Regions from separate parts of the Undibacterium sp. MH2W genome, predicted to be linked through region 1. Evidence: predicted binding sites of a transcription regulator. Region 1 holds the regulator's gene; the other holds the start of a gene.

Region 1 (10,495 bases):
CGAATACAGTCGCATTTGCGTAATGAGAGGTAATGACCGCCTGCTGCAGACCATCGATATCCTCCAGTCCAAATTGGGTATTGACCGGGAGTTCAAGTGCAATGGCAGTAGGTTCTATCGTTGCCAGGGGGCGGATGTAGTTGTAAGGCGTGCCACGGTCTTCTTTTTGGATGCCGGGGTTGGGGGCAAAGATGGCGGCAGGCGCTCCGAATTTCTGTTGAAGTACGCGAGGTAAGGCGAGTGAGCGGTGAAGGCCTTGGCAGTTGAGTTGTCCAAGTCCTGCGGCTGGTTTCTCTCCGTGACGGACCATCACAATGGTTTCATCTGCGAAACTGACGTTGCTGGTAGCGATCGCTATTAATAGTGTCGGTACGATCCATAATTTCTTCATTGCGGCTCCTATGTGTATCTGATGTGCCAATTATAACGCGCAGTTCCTTCTCTCTCTGTTGGTAAGGTTATTGGGTTTGCTGTTGCCACCTCGGTAAAAAATCTTACCTTCGTTGACGTCCCTAGAGTTACGACTCTATGTATCGCCCCTCGTCTTCAGTTACTATCAATTCTCCATTCGCTGTTTATTTCCTTCTCCACATTATTTTGTTGCGTAACACAAATGACCCACTTAGCTCAAGAACCTGAACGTGTGACGATCCATTGCTCTGACGGTGTTCATCTTGCCGGTCATTTTTTTCAAGCGAGTATGCCGCGGCAAGCGCTACCGGTGCTGATCTGTCCGGCAACAGGCGTCAAACAACATTTTTATTTTCGATTTGCCTCCTGGTTGACCGAGCGAGGATTTGACGTGCTGGTATTCGATTACCGAGGCATTGGTCTATCCCTTGCGGGGAAATTAAAAGATTGTCGCGCGAGCCTTGCAGATTGGGGGCAACTTGATCAAGTTGCTGCATTGGAACATTTACTTCATCGTACTGCGAGAGAGAAGGTGATTTTAGTGGGGCATAGCGCTGGTGGGCAGATGATGGGGCTCATGCCTAATCACGCAAAAATTGCGCGTGTCGTCGGCGTCTCAACTTCGACAGGATGGTTTTCTCGTATGCGTCCGGCATTTGCCTTAAAGGCCCGTTTTGGGCTGCATTTATTTGTTCCGATTGGGATCAAGCTCTTTGGCTATGGCCCGACTGCGGCGATTGGTTTAGGAGAGAATCTTCCTTCTGCGGTTGCCCAGCAGTGGGGTGAATGGTGTTCTGCAGGCAAATATGCCACAAACGCGGTTCGGCACCACAAAGCGCGTGATTTTCATGATGAAGTTCGTATGCCAATCAGTGTTTTCTATGCAACGGATGATGACATTGCTAACGCAGGTACGGTCGATGATCTGATGTCGACCTTTCCCCACGCGCCAAAGCAAGTGAATTCAATCGATCCCGCGAAGTTCGGGTTGAAAACGCTCGGTCATATTGATTGGTTTCGGCGATCTCACCAAGCAGTCTGGCCCCTATTGGCTGATGCGATCAGCGCCGAGCAGGGTTAATTTTCCTCCTTTCGTCATGTGGCAGGGTGTTTCTTCTTGCTTGTTATCGCAAGATAGGCTGCCAACACTTGCCGACATTTCCTGTCGAGCATCGCTCTACCGTTAAACAAACGGGTATTTACTCCCTTATTCGTCGCATCTAAGTCTCTTCCGATATTCAATAATGACACCTGTGTAGTTGCGTAGATAAAGCAATTATTGCTTTGTGGAAATGACAGGAGTCGGCAATGGCCGAAGAAAGCGATCTCGAAAAAACCGAACCGGCCTCGTCGAAGCGCCTTGAGCAGGCGCGCGAAGAGGGGGATGTGCCGCGTTCTCGCGAGCTGTCTACCTGCGCCATTTTGTTTGCAGCAGGCGGTGCTTTCTGGGCGATGGGTGGCAATATGGTCTCGCAATTACAGCAAAATCTCGTTGCAGGCCTGAGTTTTGAGCGAGAAGCTGCCTTTGATTTCAATCTGTTGATTACGCAAATTGCGTCGCATTTATTGAGTGTTGTGATTACCTTTGCGCCTATCGCTGGCGTGTTGGTTATCGTGGCGCTTGGTTCGCCAGTCCTGATTGGAGGATGGTTATTCAGTGCAAAGGCCTTGGAGCCAAATTTTGGACGACTGAATCCCATTTCGGGACTAGGTAACATGATTTCAGTGCGGGCATTGGTTGAATTATTGAAAGCGGTTGTGAAGACGATCCTGGTTGGTATTGTTGCGTGGATCGTGGTTTCTCATCAAAAGGAAGCCATTTTTGGTCTTGCGCTTGAGGATCTCTCGAACAGTATTCCGCACGTCGGCCGGATGTTATTGATGTGTTTTATTTATATTGTCGGCGCATTGGTTGCTATCGCCGCGATCGATGCGCCCTACCAAATGTGGCAATACGCGAATAAGCTCAAAATGACTCGCCAAGAATTAATTCAAGAGTCAAAAGAAGCGAACGGTAATCCTCAAATCAAAGCCAAGATTCGTCAGCAGCAGCGTGAAATGGCTCGTCGTCGAATGATGGCGCAAGTGCCAACTGCGGACGTTGTTGTTACGAACCCGACTCACTTTGCGGTTGCGCTGAAATACAACGAAGGAGGCAATCGTGCTCCTACCGTTGTTGCGAAAGGTGCTGATGAAGTCGCGGCAAAAATTCGTGAACTCGCCAAAGAAAACAACGTACCAATGTTAGAGGCGCCACCTCTGGCCCGTGCTTTGTATAAGCACACCGATCTCGGTGATGAAATTCCAGAGGCCTTATATGGTGCTGTTGCTGAAGTCTTAGCCTACGTTTATCAATTACGGACTTTCCGCAGCAATGGCGGCATCAGACCAGACGTGCCACGTGAATTACCAGTACCAAAAGAATTAGATCCAAATAATCAACAAGGAGTGAATGAATGAACAGCCTGAAACTACCACTCTGGTTAAACGGGCTCAATGGTCGCGCATTGGCTGCGCCGTTGCTGATTATTTTGATGTTATCCATGATGATTTTGCCGCTCCCGGCATTTGTTCTGGATATCTTTTTTAGTTTCAATATTGCGATTGCTGTCATCGTTTTGCTGACGAGTTTGTACACCGTAAAGCCGCTTGATTTTATGGTTTTTCCAACCGTGTTGTTGGTCAGTACGATGCTGCGGTTGTCGTTGAATGTGGCGTCAACACGTGTGGTACTCACAGAAGGACATACTGGTCCAGACGCGGCAGGTAAAGTGATTGAGGCGTTTGGTCACTTTCTGATTGGTGGTAACTACGCTGTTGGTATCGTCGTTTTCGTCATCTTAACAATCATTAACTTCACCGTTGTGACGAAAGGTGCAGGACGTATCGCTGAAGTTGGTGCACGTTTTGCGTTGGATGCGATGCCAGGTAAGCAAATGGCGATTGATGCCGATTTAAATGCCGGATTAATTGCAGAACAAGAAGCGCGTCGTCGTCGTACTGAAGTCGCACAAGAAGCTGAATTTTATGGCGCAATGGATGGTGCGAGTAAATACGTGCGAGGGGATGCTGTTGCCGGCATTATGGTTACAGTGATCAATATCGTCGGCGGTTTGGTTGTTGGTATGGTGCAGCATGACCTCGACTTTGCAGATGCGTTAAAAAACTACACTTTGTTGGCCATTGGTGATGGTCTTGTTGCGCAGATTCCTTCGTTGATTATTTCGACTGCCGCTGGTGTAGTTGTGTCGCGTGTTGCGAGTGATCAGGATATTAGTGGTCAATTGATTGGTCAGCTTTTTGCTAAACCTCAGGTGATGTTTATTACGGCCGCCATTATTGGTGGCATGGGCATTATTCCAGGGATGCCACATATTGCTTTTGTGCTCCTCGCGTCTGCTTTGGGTGGCGCTGGTTATATGGTGCGCAAACGTATCGAGGTGGCAGCACAAGAACCAGTCAAGCAAGAGGCGCCACCGGCTCCAGCAGCAGAGATGGAAGAGGCGACATGGCAGGATGTATTGCCTGTGGATACGCTGGGTCTGGAAGTGGGTTATCGATTGATTCCATTGGTCGATAAGGCGCAAGGTGGGGAGTTGTTACGTCGCATTAAAGGTGTGCGTAAGAAGTTTGCGCAAGAAGTGGGATTCCTGTCGCCACCTGTGCATATTCGTGACAACCTTGAACTGAAACCATCGGCCTATCGAATCGCGCTCAAAGGCGTCGAGGTGGGTGTTGGCGAAGCAATGAACGGACAGTTTCTTGCGATTAATCCCGGCATGGTTGCTGGGCCTTTGCCCGGTCCAGCGACCACGGATCCTGCATTTGGATTGCCAGCAGTCTGGATTGATGCAGGCATGAAAGAGCAGGCGCAGACAATGGGTTACACCGTTGTTGATTCGAGTACGGTGATTGCAACGCATCTGAATCACGTTATTACGACCCACGCAGCAGAGTTGTTAGGTCGCCAAGAGGTACAACTGTTACTGGATCATTTGGCGAAAGAAATGCCAAAAATGGTCGAGGACCTTATTCCAAAATTGTTGCCTTTATCGACGTTGCAAAAAGTGTTGCAAAACCTGCTGGTCGAAGGTGTGCATATCCGCGATATGCGTTCGATTATCGAGGCATTGTCTGAACATGCATTGCATACCCAGGATCCAAATGAGTTGACGGCACGCGTTCGTATCGTGCTCGGTCGGGCGATTGTTCAGCAGATTTTCCCTGGCACAAACGAGTTAACCGTGATGACGCTCGACAGTCGCTTAGAGCGCCTGTTGATGCAAGCGCTCAATACCGGTGGCGCTGACGGCTCGGGTATTGAGCCAGGGCTCGCTGATACCTTATCGACCCAAGCCGATATTGCGACCAAACATCAGGAACAGATGGGGGTAACACCAGTGTTGTTAGTACCAGCACCGTTGCGCGCCTTGTTATCCCGCTTCTTACGCCGCACTTTGCCGCAATTGAAAGTGCTGTCGCACGCAGAATTACCAGAAACAAAAACGATTAAAGTCACCAGTCTTGTTGGAGGTCAGTCATGAACGTAAGAAAATTTACTGCCAAAACGTCGCGCGAGGCGCTTCGCATGCTGAGAGAGGCTTTAGGTGCTGATGCGGTTATTTTGTCGAACCGTAATGTGGACGGTAAAGTCGAAATTCTTGCTATGGAGGGTGAAGCTGTTAATGCGATTCCTCCGTCAGCGGCGCCCAAGCAGGCACCCCAGTTTGTCCCCGAGGCACCGATCATTACACCTCCTTTCCGTACTGAAAATAAGGGATTTGAGTCGCCCTCGTTTGCGCAGCCACGATCAGCACCAGAGTTGATGCGTGCAAACGAAATGTCTGATGTGATGAGCGAAATTCGTTCGATGCGTAGCATGCTTGAATCGCAATTGGCGGAGTTATCGTGGACCAACACGCAGCAACGTCAGCCTCAAAAAGCGGAGGTGTTGAGGGAGATGTTGGCAACGGGCTTGAGCGCGAGTTTGTCGCGATTTATGGTAGCCAAAATGCCAGAGAACGAGACAGTTCAGAATGGTATCGAATGGATTAAAACGATTTTGGCACGTAACTTGTCTTCTATCGATAACGAAAACGAAATATTGGAAAAAGGCGGTGTCTACGCCCTAGTGGGTCCTACCGGTGTTGGTAAAACTACGACCACGGCAAAATTGGCCGCCCGTTGTGTCATGCGGCATGGCCCATCCAAATTAGCGTTAATCACCACTGACGGTTACCGTATCGGTGGATATGAGCAATTACGGATTTACGGAAAAATCCTCGGCGTCATGGTGCACGCCGTCAAAGATGAAAGCGATTTGCGTATTGCCTTGTCCGAGCTCAAAAATAAGCATACCGTTTTGATTGATACTGTAGGCGTCAGTCAGCGCGATAAAATGGTAACAGATCAAGTTGCCATGTTGTCTGGAGCCGACACGGGCGTGAAGCGTCTTTTGTGCCTGAACGCTACTTCAACTGGTGAAACGCTGAGCGAAGTTGTGCGGGCGTACCAAGGTACGGGTTTGGCTGGCTGTATTTTGACCAAATTGGATGAGGCCGCAACAATTGGTGGGGCGCTTGATATCGCCATTCGTCAGAAATTGACGTTGTACTACGTTGCGAGTGGTCAGCGCGTGCCTGAGGATTTGCATGTCGCCAACAAGCAGTATTTGATTGATCGTGCATTTAAACTCAAGCGGGAGACTGCTGCGTTTAAATACTTGGATGATGAGTTGCCGCTGTTGATGTCCGCCGCAGCTAATGTCACTGCATCAGCCTCTCGGGAGGTGTCCTTTGGCTAATATCGATCAGGCAGAAGGATTGCGGCGCATGTTGGCAGCGCCGAAGCCACGCGTATTTACTTTTTTGTCTGCACTCAAGGATGAAGAAAAAAGTGCCATGCTGGTCAATCTCGGCGTGTCATTAGCAAGACAGGGGCAAAAGATCACGATGTTGGATGCTAGATCCACGCCAAGCAGCATCGGAGCGTGGTTATGTGCGCAAAATGACATCAGCTTATTGGATGTAGCGAGACAACAGCGTACAATGCGAGAGGCTATCAAAATGGTGGCTGCTGGCTTGTCAGTGGCGATGTTGTCACAAAAAGCAAGTGCGTTGTCGGAGATGTCCCCAGAAACAGGGAGGCAGTTGTCGAAGATTTTTGATATTGTTGCGCAGCGGGCCGATTTGGTTGTCGTTGACGTCAATATCGATGATAACAATGCTTTTCCGCTTTCTGCCCTCGATCATAGTGAGTTAGTGATCCAGGTGTCTTCAGATCCGGCAGCAATAAAAAATGCTTATGGCATGATAAAGCGGATGAGTGGAAGGCTTGGTCGTCGTTCTTTTAGTATTCTGGTTTCCGGGGTGTCTGAGAAGGAGGCAATGTTGATCTATACAAACATGGCGCAGGCCGCGAGTCGCTATCTTGCTGTACCTTTGAACTATATTGGATTTGTACCAGAAGACGATCACGTCAGAAAGGCTGCCACCTTAGGGCAATCGGTGATTGATGCCTTTCCAAAGGCACGTGCTTCGGTTGCTTTTTCTCGTTTGGCAACGCAGCTGGCTGAGTCAGCGCGTTCTGTGATGTCTTTTGAGGGTGTGCCTGAGCTTGGTGTTGGTCTCGGAATTTAATTTACTATGTACACCGCGAGCGGAAAATCAGATAAAAATTTTCTCCTGAGGGAGCACGCGCCACTGGTTAAGCGTCTGGCTTACCAGTTGAAAGCGCGCTTGCCTCCTAGCGTCGAGGTGGATGATCTTGTGCAAGCGGGCATGATTGGTCTGCTTGACGCTGTGAATCGTTATGAAGACACCCATGGTGCGCAATTTGAGACATACGCTGTTCAGCGTATTCGCGGCGCCATGTTGGACGAATTGCGCAACACCGACTGGTTGCCCAGAGGTGTTCGTCAAAATATGCGCAAAATTGAGGCAGCAATGAATGTGCTTCAGCAAAAGCTTGGACGACCACCGACCGAAACGGAAGTCGCGAAATCCCTAAAATTATCGCTGGGTGAGTACCAAGATATGCTTGGTGACAATGGTGGTCACCAGTTGGTCTACTACGAAGATTTTCACGACGCAGATACCAAAGAGCATTTTCTCGATCATTATTGTTCAGATAGCTCTGGCGACCCCCTGCAGGATTTGCTGAACGAAGACTTCCGCGACGCTGTCATTGGGGCTATTGATAGCTTGCCCGAGAGAGAAAAGTTGCTCATGGGTTTGTACTATGAGCAAGAGTTGAATCTCAAAGAAATTGGGGCTGTGATGGGTGTTTCTGAGTCCCGCGTTTCTCAGTTACATAGTCAGGCCGTGGCGAGACTCAGGGTGTTTTTAAGGGAGAAGGCGTGGACTGGGCTAGCCTAGCGGGATTTTTACTGGTCATGGTCGGCATTATCGTCGGCCAATTAATGGAAGGAGGGAGTCTTAGTTCTCTGCTCCAGCCAGCTGCTTTCGTCATTGTCTTTATTGGCACGCTGGGTGCCGTCTTATTGCAAAGCCGCATGAGCACCTTCCGACGCGGCCTCAATATGCTGCGGTGGATCGTGTCTGAACCACCTGATAACAGCCGTAAAAATGTCCAAGATGCACTCGTATGGAGTGTTGTTGCTCGTCGGGAGGGTTTTTTGAGCCTTGAGCGATACATGGATACCGCAAAAGATCCTTTTATTAGCAAAGGGTTGCGCTTAGTGATCGATGGTGTCGATCCATTGCGACTGAAGGACATCCTCGATGTGGATATTAGTCTCTATGAAATGGAGCAACGACAGGCGGCAAAGATCTGGGAGTCGGCTGGGGGGTATTCGCCGACGATTGGGATTTTGGGTGCGGTCTTGGGTCTGATCCATGTGATGGAAAACCTTTCCGATCCAGCCAAGCTGGGTGGCGGGATCGCTGTGGCATTTGTTGCGACGATTTATGGCGTGGGATTGGCAAACTTACTTTTCTTGCCAGTCAGCTATAAGTTAAAAGAAATCATCGCGAAAGAGATCGTTCGCCGAGAGATGCTTGCGGACATTTTCTACAGCATTGCGCTGGGAGATAGCCCCCGTGTCGTTGAAGAGCGCGTTGCTAATCACAAAGGCTAGTTGATTCACCATGGCACGCAGAAAATACCACGAAGAGCCGGATAACCATGAGCGTTGGCTTGTGTCCTATGCTGATTTCATTACCTTACTCTTTGCATTTTTCGTTGTCATGTATGCTATTTCCTCGCTCAATGAGGGCAAATACCGTGTTTTATCCAGCTCGCTGACCGGCGCCTTTAGTAATGTCAAAACAAATTCGCCAGCCCTGACGAGTGCGGTTAATGACGACGTAGTGAAGCTGACACCTTTGCCGTTGGTCAAACAGCGTGCGAGTGAGGGGTTGCGCAAAGAACGTGCAAAAATGACCGAAGTGGCCAAAGACATCATGGCTGTGCTCGAGCCTCTCGTGAGGGAGGGGAAGGTACGCGTGACGCAGACGAGTCGAGGCGTGACTATCGAAATTAATGCCAGTCTTCTTTTCCCCACGGGGGAGGCGAAGCTGAGTCCTGATTCCATTCAAGCTTTAACCGCGATCGCCTCTGTGTTGAAGTTGGATAACCACGCGATCCAAGTCGAAGGTTATACGGACAATCTTCCAATAAAGAACTCCATTTTCCCGTCGAACTGGGAGTTGTCAGCGGGTCGAGCGAGTACAGTTGCTCGATTGTTAACGGAAAATGGCGTTGATGAAAATAGAGTCACTGCTGTTGGGCAAGGAGCAAAGCAACCTGTTGCTTCAAATGAAACCCCGGAAGGTCGTGCTCGTAACCGTCGCGTTTCTGTTACTGTTTTGGCGGTGCTGCCAGAGCCTGTCATTGATGTTCCGGTCTCGCCAGACAAACAAAGTGTTAACTGAGTTCTTCTCGTTTTGTAGATTGTTGAGATCGAAATGAAGCGCTTTTCTTTTTGGCAGTTATTTGCTTGTTACATTATTAGTTCTTGTGAGTTTTAATGCTCACAGCGTCAACAAGAGCGACCATACCAACATCGCCAACAAAAAAGACCCACTCGTGGGTCTTTTTTTCATCTTTTTTAACGCTAGCGTTTTTCAATTAACGTGGGATCATACCCTTCATCGATCCTGCACTGATGGTCGTCTGTCCGGTTGGGCCATAAAGAGAACCCGTGCTGCTTCCATGTCCTAACACGGTCAGTGCTGCCTGGTTATGACTTAAGCGGCGGTTGATCAGCAAGCCATTCGTGCGGTTATCTTCTTTTGCTTGCTCGGAGATGGACAACAGTTTCTCCCATAAAACACTGCTTTGAGCTGTTTCGGTTGGATGTTGAGAGAAATAACTTTGCATTCCCTCCGGTTTTCCATTGAATCCAAGCGCAACAAGTTTACTCGATCTGATTTTTTCTAAGCCAGCAATGGTGCGGAGAAGTTCGGTTTTACCTGCAGTAGTGATACCTAGTGCTTCAATGTCGTTGCTTGCCAGCGCTGCTTGCTCTTTTTTAAGCAAGCTTGCAAGCTCACTCATCGCAGTAACTTCGTCAGACAGGCATTGCTCTATGGACAAATTTTGCACAGTAGGTTGGAACATGTTAGCGTTTTCTGGAGTTGATCAAATCTTTTACGGATTCAAGCAAACCATCAGCAACCTTTTCGGAATTAACCTGGAATCGACCCTCTGAGATCGCCAGTTTAATTTCCTCGACTTTTTTTGTCGCGAAAACAGAACTGCTTGCTTGCGTACTCTGTAACGCTTGGAGTTGCGTCGAGAGTGGCGAAAGCTGCACAGTCGTGCTTGGTGCTGCGGGTGTTGCTACAGGTGCTTCTTGCGCTGTATCGGCCCGCGCTGACTGGGGATTTGTCAGTGCAGGTGCTGCAGCGGTTTTATTTAGTGTGTCATCAATTTTCACAGCGATACCCTCGATAGTGGGAATTATCTACTTCTTCAGTCCAGTTATCGGCTCGGTATTTTTAAACTTTAATTTTGCTAGCGAAAAAATTTCCACCATTGCCATTTAGTTACTGATTTCTATAATTCCGCCCGCTTTTGCGACTCCGCTGAGTGTGACACCACTTGCTGTTCGCGCTTTGGC
Region 2 (10,495 bases), on a different contig from region 1:
ACTAGCCAAATAATTAACGTAACAGGGCGAGAACACCGCTTGGTTGTGAGTTAGCTTGCGCCAAAATCGCAGTACCAGCTTGTTGCAATACCTGTGCACGTGTCATGTTTGCAGTTTCAGAAGCAAAGTCGGCATCTTGAATACGGCTACGAGATGCTGCTAAGTTTGTTTGTGAAGTTTGCAAGCTTGTAACAGCAGAAGTAAAGCGGTTTTGGAACGCACCCAAAGACGCACGTGAGCTGTTGACTGAAGCCAGAGCAGCATCGATTGTTGCTAATGCTGATGTGGCACCTGACGCACTGGTTAAATCAAGCGAGGATAACCCTGCGCCCACAGTTTGCGAAGCTTTCGTCGTTCCCAAGGTCAGACCAACAGCTGTTGCACCTGATGCTGTTGATGAGCCAGCATTTGTTGTACCTGCTGTCAGACCAGAACTTGCGAGACCGTTTGTAGAGCCTGCGATGACGACGTTCGAGTTTGTCAATGAAGTCAAAGTCAAGACGCCCGATGAGTCAGCAGTTGCAGTAACGCCTGTTTTGCTGGTCAGACCATTAATTGCATCAGCAATATTTTGACCTGAGATAGCTGCGGTTGCACCACTTGCCACGGAGCCAATATCAACACCGTTGATTTGCAAGTCGCCTGTTGCAAGACCAGTCGACGATGTTGCAGCTGCACCTGCCACGGAAGTTTGGGAGCCATTCGCGATTTGAATGCCTTTTGAACTTGTCGAAGTCAGGCTGATCTGCGCAGATGTTGTCGATGTGGATGCGGCGGATGTTGTTACACCAGCAGTCAAACCAGTCGCAGCGTTCGTTGCAGCAGCACTTGCAGTCTTGTCAATTGTGATGTTACGACCATCAGCAGCTGTCAAGGAAACAGCACCAGTTGTTGTGTCGTAAGCAGCTGTAACGCCAGTTTGTGTTGTTTTAGAGTTGATCGCAGCTGTAATTTGAGCGCCACGATCTGTCACGGAACCACCCGAACCAACGCTTGCGATTGCGCCGATGTCAACGCCGTTGATTTTGATTGTACCAGCAGCAATGGATGCTAAACCGCCACTACCGATTGCAGTAAGTGCAGTACCTGCAACGGATGTTGCATTAATCGTTGCGGATACGCCAGTGCTACCAGTTGCTGCATTGATTGCGGCTGCTTTTGCAATCGCGCTACCTGCAGCGTCTTTGTAGGAGATGCCATCTGCGCTGGATGCGCCAATGCTCACACCGTTAATTGAGATTGCACCAGCGCCGATCGCGTCTGTTGTTGCACTTGCACCAGCGACGTTTGCTGAATAGGAGGATGCTGACCCTACGCCTAATGCAGACGATTTTGCACTTGCAATGGCGCCGATAGTAATTTGATCGTTGCTAGTACCGTTCGCACCAACTTGGAAGCTTTGATTAGAGAATGTACCGTCGAGCAAATTCACACCGTTGAAGTTAGAAGTGCTTGCAACACGGTTGATCTCGGAGATCAATTGGCTTGCTTCGTTGTTCAGCGCAGCGCGGTCAGAAGCACTGTTTGTGCCGTTAGCTGCTTGAACAGCCAAGTCACGGATACGTTGTAAGTTGGAGCCGATTTGAGATAAGTCGCCCTCAGCGGTTTGCGCTAAGGAAATACCGTCATTGGCGTTACGTGCAGCTTGGTTTTGACCATCGAGCTGTGCAGTCATACGTTGGGAAATCGCCAAGCCAGCAGCGTCGTCTTTAGCAGAGTTGATACGCAAACCAGAAGACAAACGTTGCATCGAAGTTTGTAACGACGATTGAGACGCAGTCAGGTTGTTTTGCGCGATCATCGACGCGATATTGGTATTGATGAATGAAGACATTTTGATTCTCCTTGCCTAAGTTATTTAATTCGGGGTTTAGCCTCAAACTTTGGTCTGTCCTGATGACTGTTGCACCGCCGTTGTTTAGGGTTACGGTCAAGTCTTGAAAAGTTTTAGGATATTTCTGTAAATAAATATTATTTTTTTTGCTTAAGTTTTTAATTTTTTTCCGCTTGACGGCACGATTTTTAAATACTTTAGGGGATTTGCGGTCTAATATTCCCTTTGTTTCACGCTTAAAAAGCAACTCGGTTCGATACAATGATGTTAATTGAAGTCAATTTTTCAAAAAAAATCTACAATATTGATACGAAGGAGTGGTGATAGTGAAATCCGATAGCCTTCCAAAAACTCTTAGCAGAGTGAAAGCTCATATAAAGGCACGAGAATTTCATGAAGCAAAAGAACAATGCATCGATATCATCAGAAAATTCCCACTGAATCCAGACGCGCATTACTTTTTAGTCGATATCGAGATAGAGCTTAAAAATTTCGTTGGCGCATTTGAGCACCTGCAACATGCTTTTAGCGGCAATTTGCCTTCAAAGTTCAAGGCTGATGTCGCATATAAGTTAGAAGACGCACTTATTTCGGAGCGTCAGTTTGAATTGCTTGAGCAAGTGGCTGTTTGGCTCACTATATGCCGTCCAAAGGATCCTTATTCTTGGGATTATCTTTCAATAAGCCGAATCGAACAGCAGCGCTTTAATGATGCATTAGCGCCAGCACAAGAGGCAGCCGCGCTCATGCCTGAAAATGCAAAAATTCTCGGCAATCTCGGGGCGGCATACAATGGATTGGAAGAGTACAGTAAGGCTATCACCTACTTGAGGCGTGCTATTGAAAAAGAGCCTGGACTTGCTAACGCCCATAATAATATGGCAAACGCGTTTTATGGTCTTGGTAAAAACAACGACGCGATCCAGCATTATAAAAATGCCATCTTGTTGAATCCTAACGTGACGTATTTTTATACCAATTTAGGCGATGTCTATTCAAATGAGCAGCAATGGGTACTGGCTGAGGAATGCTTTCGGAAGGGGCTCGAACTATCACCTGACAATTCCAAAGCACTCGCGGGCCTCATCGATATCCTGACTGCGCTTGGTCGCACCAAAGATGCTGCAATCTTGGCAGAACGAGCAGTGACGGTATGTAGTGATGAACCTAGAATATGGGCGGCATACGGTAATGTATTGCAAAAAGCAAATCAGTTAGATAAGTCTATTGATGCGTACATGCAAGCATTATCCCTTGAGAAAGATCCGCTGTCTGAATATAGCCGCAAGATATATAGTGCTTTGCTGTTTGTTCTCAATAATCATCCGGATTTGTCTGCCGAGGTCATTTATGGGGGTTATCAAGAGTTCAATCAACGATTCGGATTGCCATTCCATTCCACATGGACAAAGTTTAATAATGTAAAAGATCCGAATAAAAGGTTGCGGGTCGGCTATCTATCGCAGGCATTTTACAATCAAGTCTGCAAATATCATCTCCTCCCTTTGATGGAGGGACATGATCACTCTCAAGTCGAGGTCTTTGCTTATTCCGACCCACCCAAAGAGGATGACATTACTCTGCTGTACAAGGCATCTGCTGATGTCTGGGTAGACACAAAGGGTATGAGCGATGAAGAGCTCGCAGCAAAAATAAAATCGGATCAAATTGATATTTTGGTCGATATTAGTGGTCACTCAAGCAATAATAGACTTGGTGTTTTGGCAAGAAAGCCCGCTCCAGTGTCACTGCATTGGTTAGATTTCGGTTATACAACCGGCTTAACGGCAGTGGATTACTATCTGACAGATCGACACATTGCTAATACAAATTGCGATCATCTTTTTTCTGAAAAACTCTGGTGTCTTGAAAATAGTTCAATCGTGTATCGCCCTTATGGCGTCCCACCAGAGCTGACCGAGTCGCCATTTTTGAAGGATGGCATCATCACATTCGGGACCTTATCCCGTTCCAATCGCATTACCCATAAAGTGGTTAGGGTGTGGTCGGCGATTCTTGATGCGATGCCTCATTCACGGTTAGTCATTAATAGTAGTGATTTCGGCGATCCTAAAATTCAGGATGCGGTTGCGGAAAGATTTATGCAATATGGTATCGAGCGCTCACGCTTGGATATCGCTTATACATCGCCTTCATGGGTACCATTGCAAAAAATTGATATTGGGCTAGATTGTTTTCCGCATAATTCGGGGACGACACTGATTGAAACCCTATATATGGGAATCCCCTTCGTTTCTTTGGCCAGTCGTCCTTCGGTTGGCCGCATCGGTTCAAGCATTTTGGGCGCGGCGGGACACCCAGAGTGGATTGCGTATTCCGAAATGGAGTACGCAGAAAAAGTGTTGACGCTGGCGCATAACACGGAACTTCTGCAACATCTCCGGAAGAATATGCGGGCCGAATTAGCCAATTCACCACTGATGAATGAGAAATTATTTGCACATGACGTTGAAAACGCCTATCGTCAAATGTGGCAAATCTATTGCGCAAAGGAAACATCATGAAGGCAGTGATCCTCGCTGGTGGTTTGGGCACACGGATTTCTGAAGAAACACACTTGCGTCCAAAGCCAATGATTGAGGTAGGAGGCTACCCTTTGTTGTGGCACATCATGAAGAGTTATTCAGCACATGGGGTGAATGACTTTGTCATTTGCTGCGGCTACAAGGGTTACATCATCAAAGAATACTTTGCGAATTATTTTTTGCATATGTCAGATGTGACGTTTGATTTGGCCAATAACCAAATGGAGGTGCACGAGCGGCACGCTGAACCTTGGAGAGTGACACTGGTTGATACTGGTGCGGATACGATGACCGGGGGGCGATTGAAACGTGTTGCCAATTACCTGAAGGGGGAAGACGCTTTTTGTTTCACCTATGGTGACGGTGTGTCGGATGTCGATATTTCGGCGTCGATTGCGTATCACCGTGAACATGGGAAATTAGCGACGGTCACCGCTGTTTTACCACCGGGGCGATATGGTGCTTTACTGAGAGATGGTGACAAAGTAGGGGGCTTTATTGAAAAGCCGCGTGGCGATGGTGGTTGGATTAATGGTGGTTATTTTGTGTTGTCTCCTGAGGTGATTGACCTTATCGCAGACGACGCAACGAGTTGGGAGTTAGAGCCTTTAGCGACGCTTGCGCAACGTGATCAATTAATGGCGTTTGAACATAGCGGCTTCTGGCAGCCGATGGATACGCTGCGAGAAAAAACACAGTTAGAAGAGTTATGGCAGTCCGGTAAAGCACCTTGGAAAACCTGGAAATGATGCCTGACAAAACATTTTGGCGTGGTCGGAAAGTCGTTTTGACGGGACATACTGGCTTTAAGGGGAGCTGGCTGGCGATGTATTTGCATCGCCTCGGCGCGCACGTCACCGGTATTGCGCTGGCGCCAGAAACGACCCCATCTTTGTTTGACGCTGCTTCTGTTAAACAACTTGTCACGCACCATGTATGTGACATCAGAGACCAACGACAACTAAAAAGCATTATCCAGGCTGCACAACCTGAGATTGTTTTTCATCTTGCAGCGCAGGCTTTGGTTAGAGAGAGTTATTCTCAACCGGTGTCGACTTTCGCAACAAATGTGATGGGAACCGTGCATGTGCTCGATGCATTACGAGATCTGAGTAGTGTGAAAGCAGCTATCATGGTCACGACAGATAAAGTGTATCGTAACAATGAACATGGTCGGCCGTTTCAAGAAACGGATGAGTTGGGGGGGTATGATCCTTACAGTGCCAGTAAAGCGGCTTCCGAGCTTGTGATTGCAAGTTATCGCGACGCATTTTTACAAAAACAGGGTGTACGGATCGCGAGTGCTCGCGCAGGTAATGTGATTGGTGGCGGTGATTGGTCAGCTGATCGACTTATTCCTGATGCGATACGGGCATGGGGTGCTGCGCAGGTTCTTGATATTCGTCGACCTGCATCGGTGAGACCATGGCAACATGTCTTAGAGCCTGTGAATGCTTACGTTGTACTTGCACAAGCATTAATGAACGACACGGTTGTGCCCGGCGCATTTAATTTTGGGCCTCCAGCAGATGCCAATGCCACTGTGCAGCGGGTCATAGAAATCGCAAGGGGTGTCTATCAGCGAGGTGAAGTGCGTTATGCGACCACTTTAGAGGGGGAGCATGAAGCAGTATTGCTGAGTCTGAACGTGGAGAAAGCAAAGGGCTCTCTTGGGATTGCTTCGCGTTTCAGCCTTTTGCAGGCCGTCGAAAAGACAATCCATTGGTATCGCGCCTTCGCAGATGGTGAAGACGCGTATCAGCTTTGTTTGCGGGACGTTGATGCGTTTGAGGCGTGTGATGAGTGAGCGATTTCAGATCTATCCGACGCCACTCGTTGGCTTGAAAGTATTGGAACGATTGCCACGCGGTGATGATCGTGGCTATTTGGAACGTTTGTTTTGTGATGAAGAATTAGCGCAAGCAGGTTGGTCTGGACAACTACGTCAAATGAATCATACCTATACACAAAAACGAGGTACAGCGCGCGGCTTGCATTTTCAATTGCCACCGCACAGTGAAATAAAACTGGTTTCATGTATGCAGGGTGAGGTGTGGGATGTTGTGGTGGATTTACGGAGAGAATCGCCTACTTTTTTGAAATGGCATGCAGAAGTGCTGTCGGCTGATAATCATCGCTCGTTGCTCATACCGCAGGGTTTTGCGCATGGTTTTCAAACGCTAACCGACGATGTTCACATGCTGTACTGTCATAGCGAAGCATACGCACAACATGCCGAAGCAGGTATTAGTGTCAATGATCCCGTACTACAAATTCCTTGGCGCTTACCGATTATCGAGTTATCGCAACGAGATCAAAGTTATCCTTTGATTTCCAAAGATTTTGAAGGAGTATCACTGTGAAATGTAGACATTGCCAAGCGCAGTTAGATCATACGTTTCTCGACTTGGGTACCGCGCCACCATCCAATGCGTATTTAAGGCCAAACCAGCTTCACGCTGCTGAAGTGTGGTTGCCACTTCGTCTCTTAGTTTGTCATCACTGTTGGCTCGTACAGACCGAGGACTTTACTGGTCGTGAATCACTGTTTGACGAGGATTACGCGTACTTTAGTTCCTATTCTAGTACTTGGCTACGACATGCTGAACAGTACGTTAATGCAATGCAAGAGCGCTTTGGTCTTCATAGTCGTCACTGCGTTGTCGAGGTCGCTGCCAATGATGGCTATCTGCTGCAGTATGTGAAGCGAGCTGCAATCCCATGCTATGGTATTGAACCGACCGCCAGTACTGCTGCGGCTGCCAGAGATCGTGGCATCGAGATTATTTCCGATTTTTTTGGACAGGCTTTGGCGCAATCCTTGGTCGATCAAGGTCGTCAGGCAGACTTGATTGCGGCAAATAATGTGTTGGCACATGTGCCAGATATTAACGATTTCGTTGCTGGATTTACGACCTTATTAAAGCCAACGGGCGTTGTAACGTTTGAATTTCCGCATTTACTGAGAATGGTGCAGGGCCTGCAGTTTGACACTGCTTATCATGAGCATTATTCCTACCTCTCACTGACAGCGGTGCAGCGTATTTTTGCAGCAAATGGATTAACAGTTTTTGATGTCGAAGAGTTGCCAACCCATGGTGGTAGTCTGCGAGTTTTCGCACAGCGAACCAGTAGCGGTGTGCAGATGATTCAACAATCGGTTGCGGAGCTGTTAGCAGTCGAAGATCAAGCCGGGATTAGTGATGTGTCGTTTTATACTGGTTTTCAGGAAAAAGCGGAAAAAATTAAATATGATGTATTGCGCTATTTAATTGACTGCAAAAGAAAAGGACTAAGGGTTGCCGCGTATGGCGCGGCAGCGAAAGGAAATACCTTGTTGAATTTTGCAGGTATTCGCAGCGACTTAGTGTCCTATGTTGTAGATGCAAACCCGAATAAGCAAGATAAATTTTTACCTGGAAGTCGTATCCCGATTCGGAATCGTTCAGCGTTACTGACGGATTCGCCAGATATTATCTTGATCTTGCCATGGAATTTAAGTGACGAAATAAGGCGAGATCTCGACGAATTTTGTATCTGGAAGCCCAAATTTGTCGTCGCTATTCCAGAAATTCATGAATTTGACCGTCATTGAATGTAAAAAGAAATAAAAAATAACTGAGTAAAATTAACTGAGTCCACCCGCTAAGGAGAATAGTCATGATTCCAGTATTTAAACCATTGATCGAGCAAGAAGAAATCAACGCAAGTAAAGAATCCCTTGAGTTAGGCTGGTTAGGGATGGGGAGTTACGTTTCTCAGTTTGAACAAACAGTACAAAAAATTATTGGTACCAACGATCGTTATGTTGCTGCTGTTAGCACTGGAACGGCTGCCTTACACATCGCCTTGCTCGTCGCTGGTGTCGGAAAAGGTGATGAAGTGATTGTGGCATCTTTTAACTGTTCTGCGGACTTCCAGGCAATTGGTTGGGTTGGTGCTGACATCGTTTTTTGTGACTGTGATGACGATACGCTCGAGCTGGATTTGAAGCGTGCAGAAGAGTTGGTGAGTCCAAAAACAAAAGCAATTATTGTGATGGACTATGACTGTATTCTCTCTGACCACGATGGGATTGCAGCCTTTGCCAAAAAGCATAATTTGCGAGTCATCCATGATGCGGCCCATTCGTTTGGGTCTTATTACAAAGGGAAACCGGTCGGCAGCTTTTCAGATATTTGCGTGTTCAGTCATGACCCAGTTAAAACAGTGACATGTCTTGACGGTGGAACGATTGTTGTACGCACCGAAGAAGAATTGAAATATGTGCACGAGTTGCGATTGCTGGGTATGCAGCAACCGTCGTCTGTCATGTATCAAAACCAACGTGCGTGGACTTTCGACGTTGAACGCGTTGGTTTTAGATATCATATGTTAAACATGCATGCCGCGATTGGTCTTGCTCAACTTGGTAAGCTTGATGTTATTTCATCTAGTCGGCGTGAAGCATCAAGATATTACAACCAACTGTTAAAAGACATTCCTTCGGTTCGTGTTCCGAACACTGATTTTGAAGGCGTTAATCCTTTCCTTTACTACATCCGTGTCCCCGCTGATCAACGCGATGATCTACGCGCAGAATTAAAGAAAAACGGCGTTGATACAGGAATTCACTGGCAACCAGGACACTTGTTCTCTTTGTGGAAAGATTGTAAAGCAGGTAGTCTGGATGTGACGGATCGCGTGGGTAAAGAAATCCTCTCGTTGCCACTTCATTCGAAAATGTCGATGTCAGTCGTGAAAGAGGTCGCTGATCAGATTCATGCTTACTTTTCAAAAGGTGCAAAATGAACTCTGGATTATCCACTGGAAAGGCACTCATAAGATGCCTAAAGGATAGCTCGGGGTTGAATCAGACAAACCTAGTGATCCCTGTTGGTCATCCGGTCAACGCTTATTTGAGAGTAATTCCAACTGTCCGTGAAAAATTGGATCCCGTTGATTTGCGCTTGTTGAGTGAATGGAGAAATAAGTACGTCAAATCATTTTTGACGGAGTTCCATGCGCATCCTGAGCGTACTGCAAAGTGGTTGACAGAATATGTGCATCAAAGTGACGGGAAAATTTTGTTCATGCTTGAGAACCTGAGTGGGGAACGCTTAGGTCATATCGGGCTTGCTTTTATTGATTGGGAGAGTGGTTACGGTGAGGCTGATGCCATTGTCAGCGGCGGGAGCTCACCACCAGGCTTAATGAAATTGGCACTACAAACGACCCTAAAGTGGGCGCGCGATCAACTATCATTGACCACGCTTGGCGTTCGTGTTCGCTCAGATAATACGGCTTTAGAATTTTATAAAAAAGTTGGGTTTGAAGAGATAAAGCGGGTTCCTTTGCGCTCCGAAAAAAATGGCGAGGACATCAACTGGTTTGAGGATGAAAGCTTTTTAGCATTCGAAGCAAGCCTCGTTTATATGATTTATAGGTGGTCGTGATGGAGATTGTTCGTCTTGGCAGGGAAGGGCTGATCGCTTATCTTGAAAATCAGGTAGCGTCTTTTTTTCCTGATGGACGACGATATCGTGATGTGTTAGAGGCGAATGTTGATGAGGCTTTAGCGCGAACAATGCGATGCGTCAATCACGTCAAAATGTGGACGCCAGACAAATTTGATTATTTGCACTCGACTCAGTATTGTATTTTTTTATACTTTCTAAGTAATACCATCTATCGTCATCAACATAGTGCAGAGCTGCAGACAAAGTTATTTCTGCTAAATAAAGCACTGAACGGCATCGATCTCTTTTATGAGATCGCCATGCCGGATATTTTTTTCATTGGACATTCCGTCGGCATCGTTCTGGCAAAGGCGACTTATGGGAATTATTTGGTGTTGTATCAAAATTCGACGGTAGGGAAAAATCACGGGATAGCGCCAGTGCTTGGGGAGGGCGTCATTATGTATCCAAATTCCGCAATCATTGGCGATTGCCAGATTGCAGACGGGAGCGTGATTTCTCAGGGGGTGAGCGTTATCAATAAAAATACAGCGGCTCACTCATTGGTATTCCAGGGCGAAGGCGGTCAATTAGTCTTTAAAAAAGACCAACGTAATATTCTTTCGGACTTCTTTCGTTTAAATTAAAGGAAGGGGGGGCTGGAGGTCAACCGCAAT

Evidence for each region. The regulator FliA, encoded in region 1, starts transcription of late flagellar genes. The targets are predictions, from matches to a motif close to CTAAAGTTTNNNNNNNNNNNGCCGNTA.
Region 2: the regulator FliA is predicted to act here: its motif matches at 2,009-2,035, upstream of ACO0K2_RS10845 (flagellin).

The regions. Positions count from the first base shown of each region.
Region 1 covers NZ_JBMPPA010000003.1:59,502-69,996, forward strand. Annotated here, with positions in the region: gene ACO0K2_RS08235 (histidine phosphatase family protein) at 1-391, opposite strand, end outside; gene ACO0K2_RS08240 (alpha/beta fold hydrolase) at 614-1,492, shown strand; gene flhB (flagellar biosynthesis protein FlhB) at 1,720-2,871, shown strand; gene flhA (flagellar biosynthesis protein FlhA) at 2,868-4,955, shown strand; gene flhF (flagellar biosynthesis protein FlhF) at 4,952-6,214, shown strand; gene ACO0K2_RS08260 (MinD/ParA family ATP-binding protein) at 6,207-7,049, shown strand; gene ACO0K2_RS08265 (RNA polymerase sigma factor FliA) at 7,056-7,787, shown strand; gene ACO0K2_RS08270 (flagellar motor protein) at 7,769-8,509, shown strand; gene motD (flagellar motor protein MotD) at 8,520-9,305, shown strand; gene ACO0K2_RS08280 (flagella synthesis protein FlgN) at 9,502-9,993, opposite strand; gene flgM (flagellar biosynthesis anti-sigma factor FlgM) at 9,995-10,312, opposite strand; gene flgA (flagellar basal body P-ring formation chaperone FlgA) at 10,418-10,495, opposite strand, start outside.
Region 2 covers NZ_JBMPPA010000004.1:60,591-71,085, reverse strand. Annotated here, with positions in the region: gene ACO0K2_RS10845 (flagellin) at 14-1,834, opposite strand; gene ACO0K2_RS10840 (tetratricopeptide repeat protein) at 2,161-4,359, shown strand; gene rfbF (glucose-1-phosphate cytidylyltransferase) at 4,356-5,129, shown strand; gene rfbG (CDP-glucose 4,6-dehydratase) at 5,126-6,187, shown strand; gene ACO0K2_RS10825 (dTDP-4-dehydrorhamnose 3,5-epimerase family protein) at 6,180-6,743, shown strand; gene ACO0K2_RS10820 (methyltransferase domain-containing protein) at 6,740-7,975, shown strand; gene ACO0K2_RS10815 (DegT/DnrJ/EryC1/StrS family aminotransferase) at 8,041-9,171, shown strand; gene ACO0K2_RS10810 (GNAT family N-acetyltransferase) at 9,168-9,815, shown strand; gene ACO0K2_RS10805 (hypothetical protein) at 9,815-10,465, shown strand; gene ACO0K2_RS10800 (GGDEF domain-containing protein) at 10,495-10,495, opposite strand, start outside.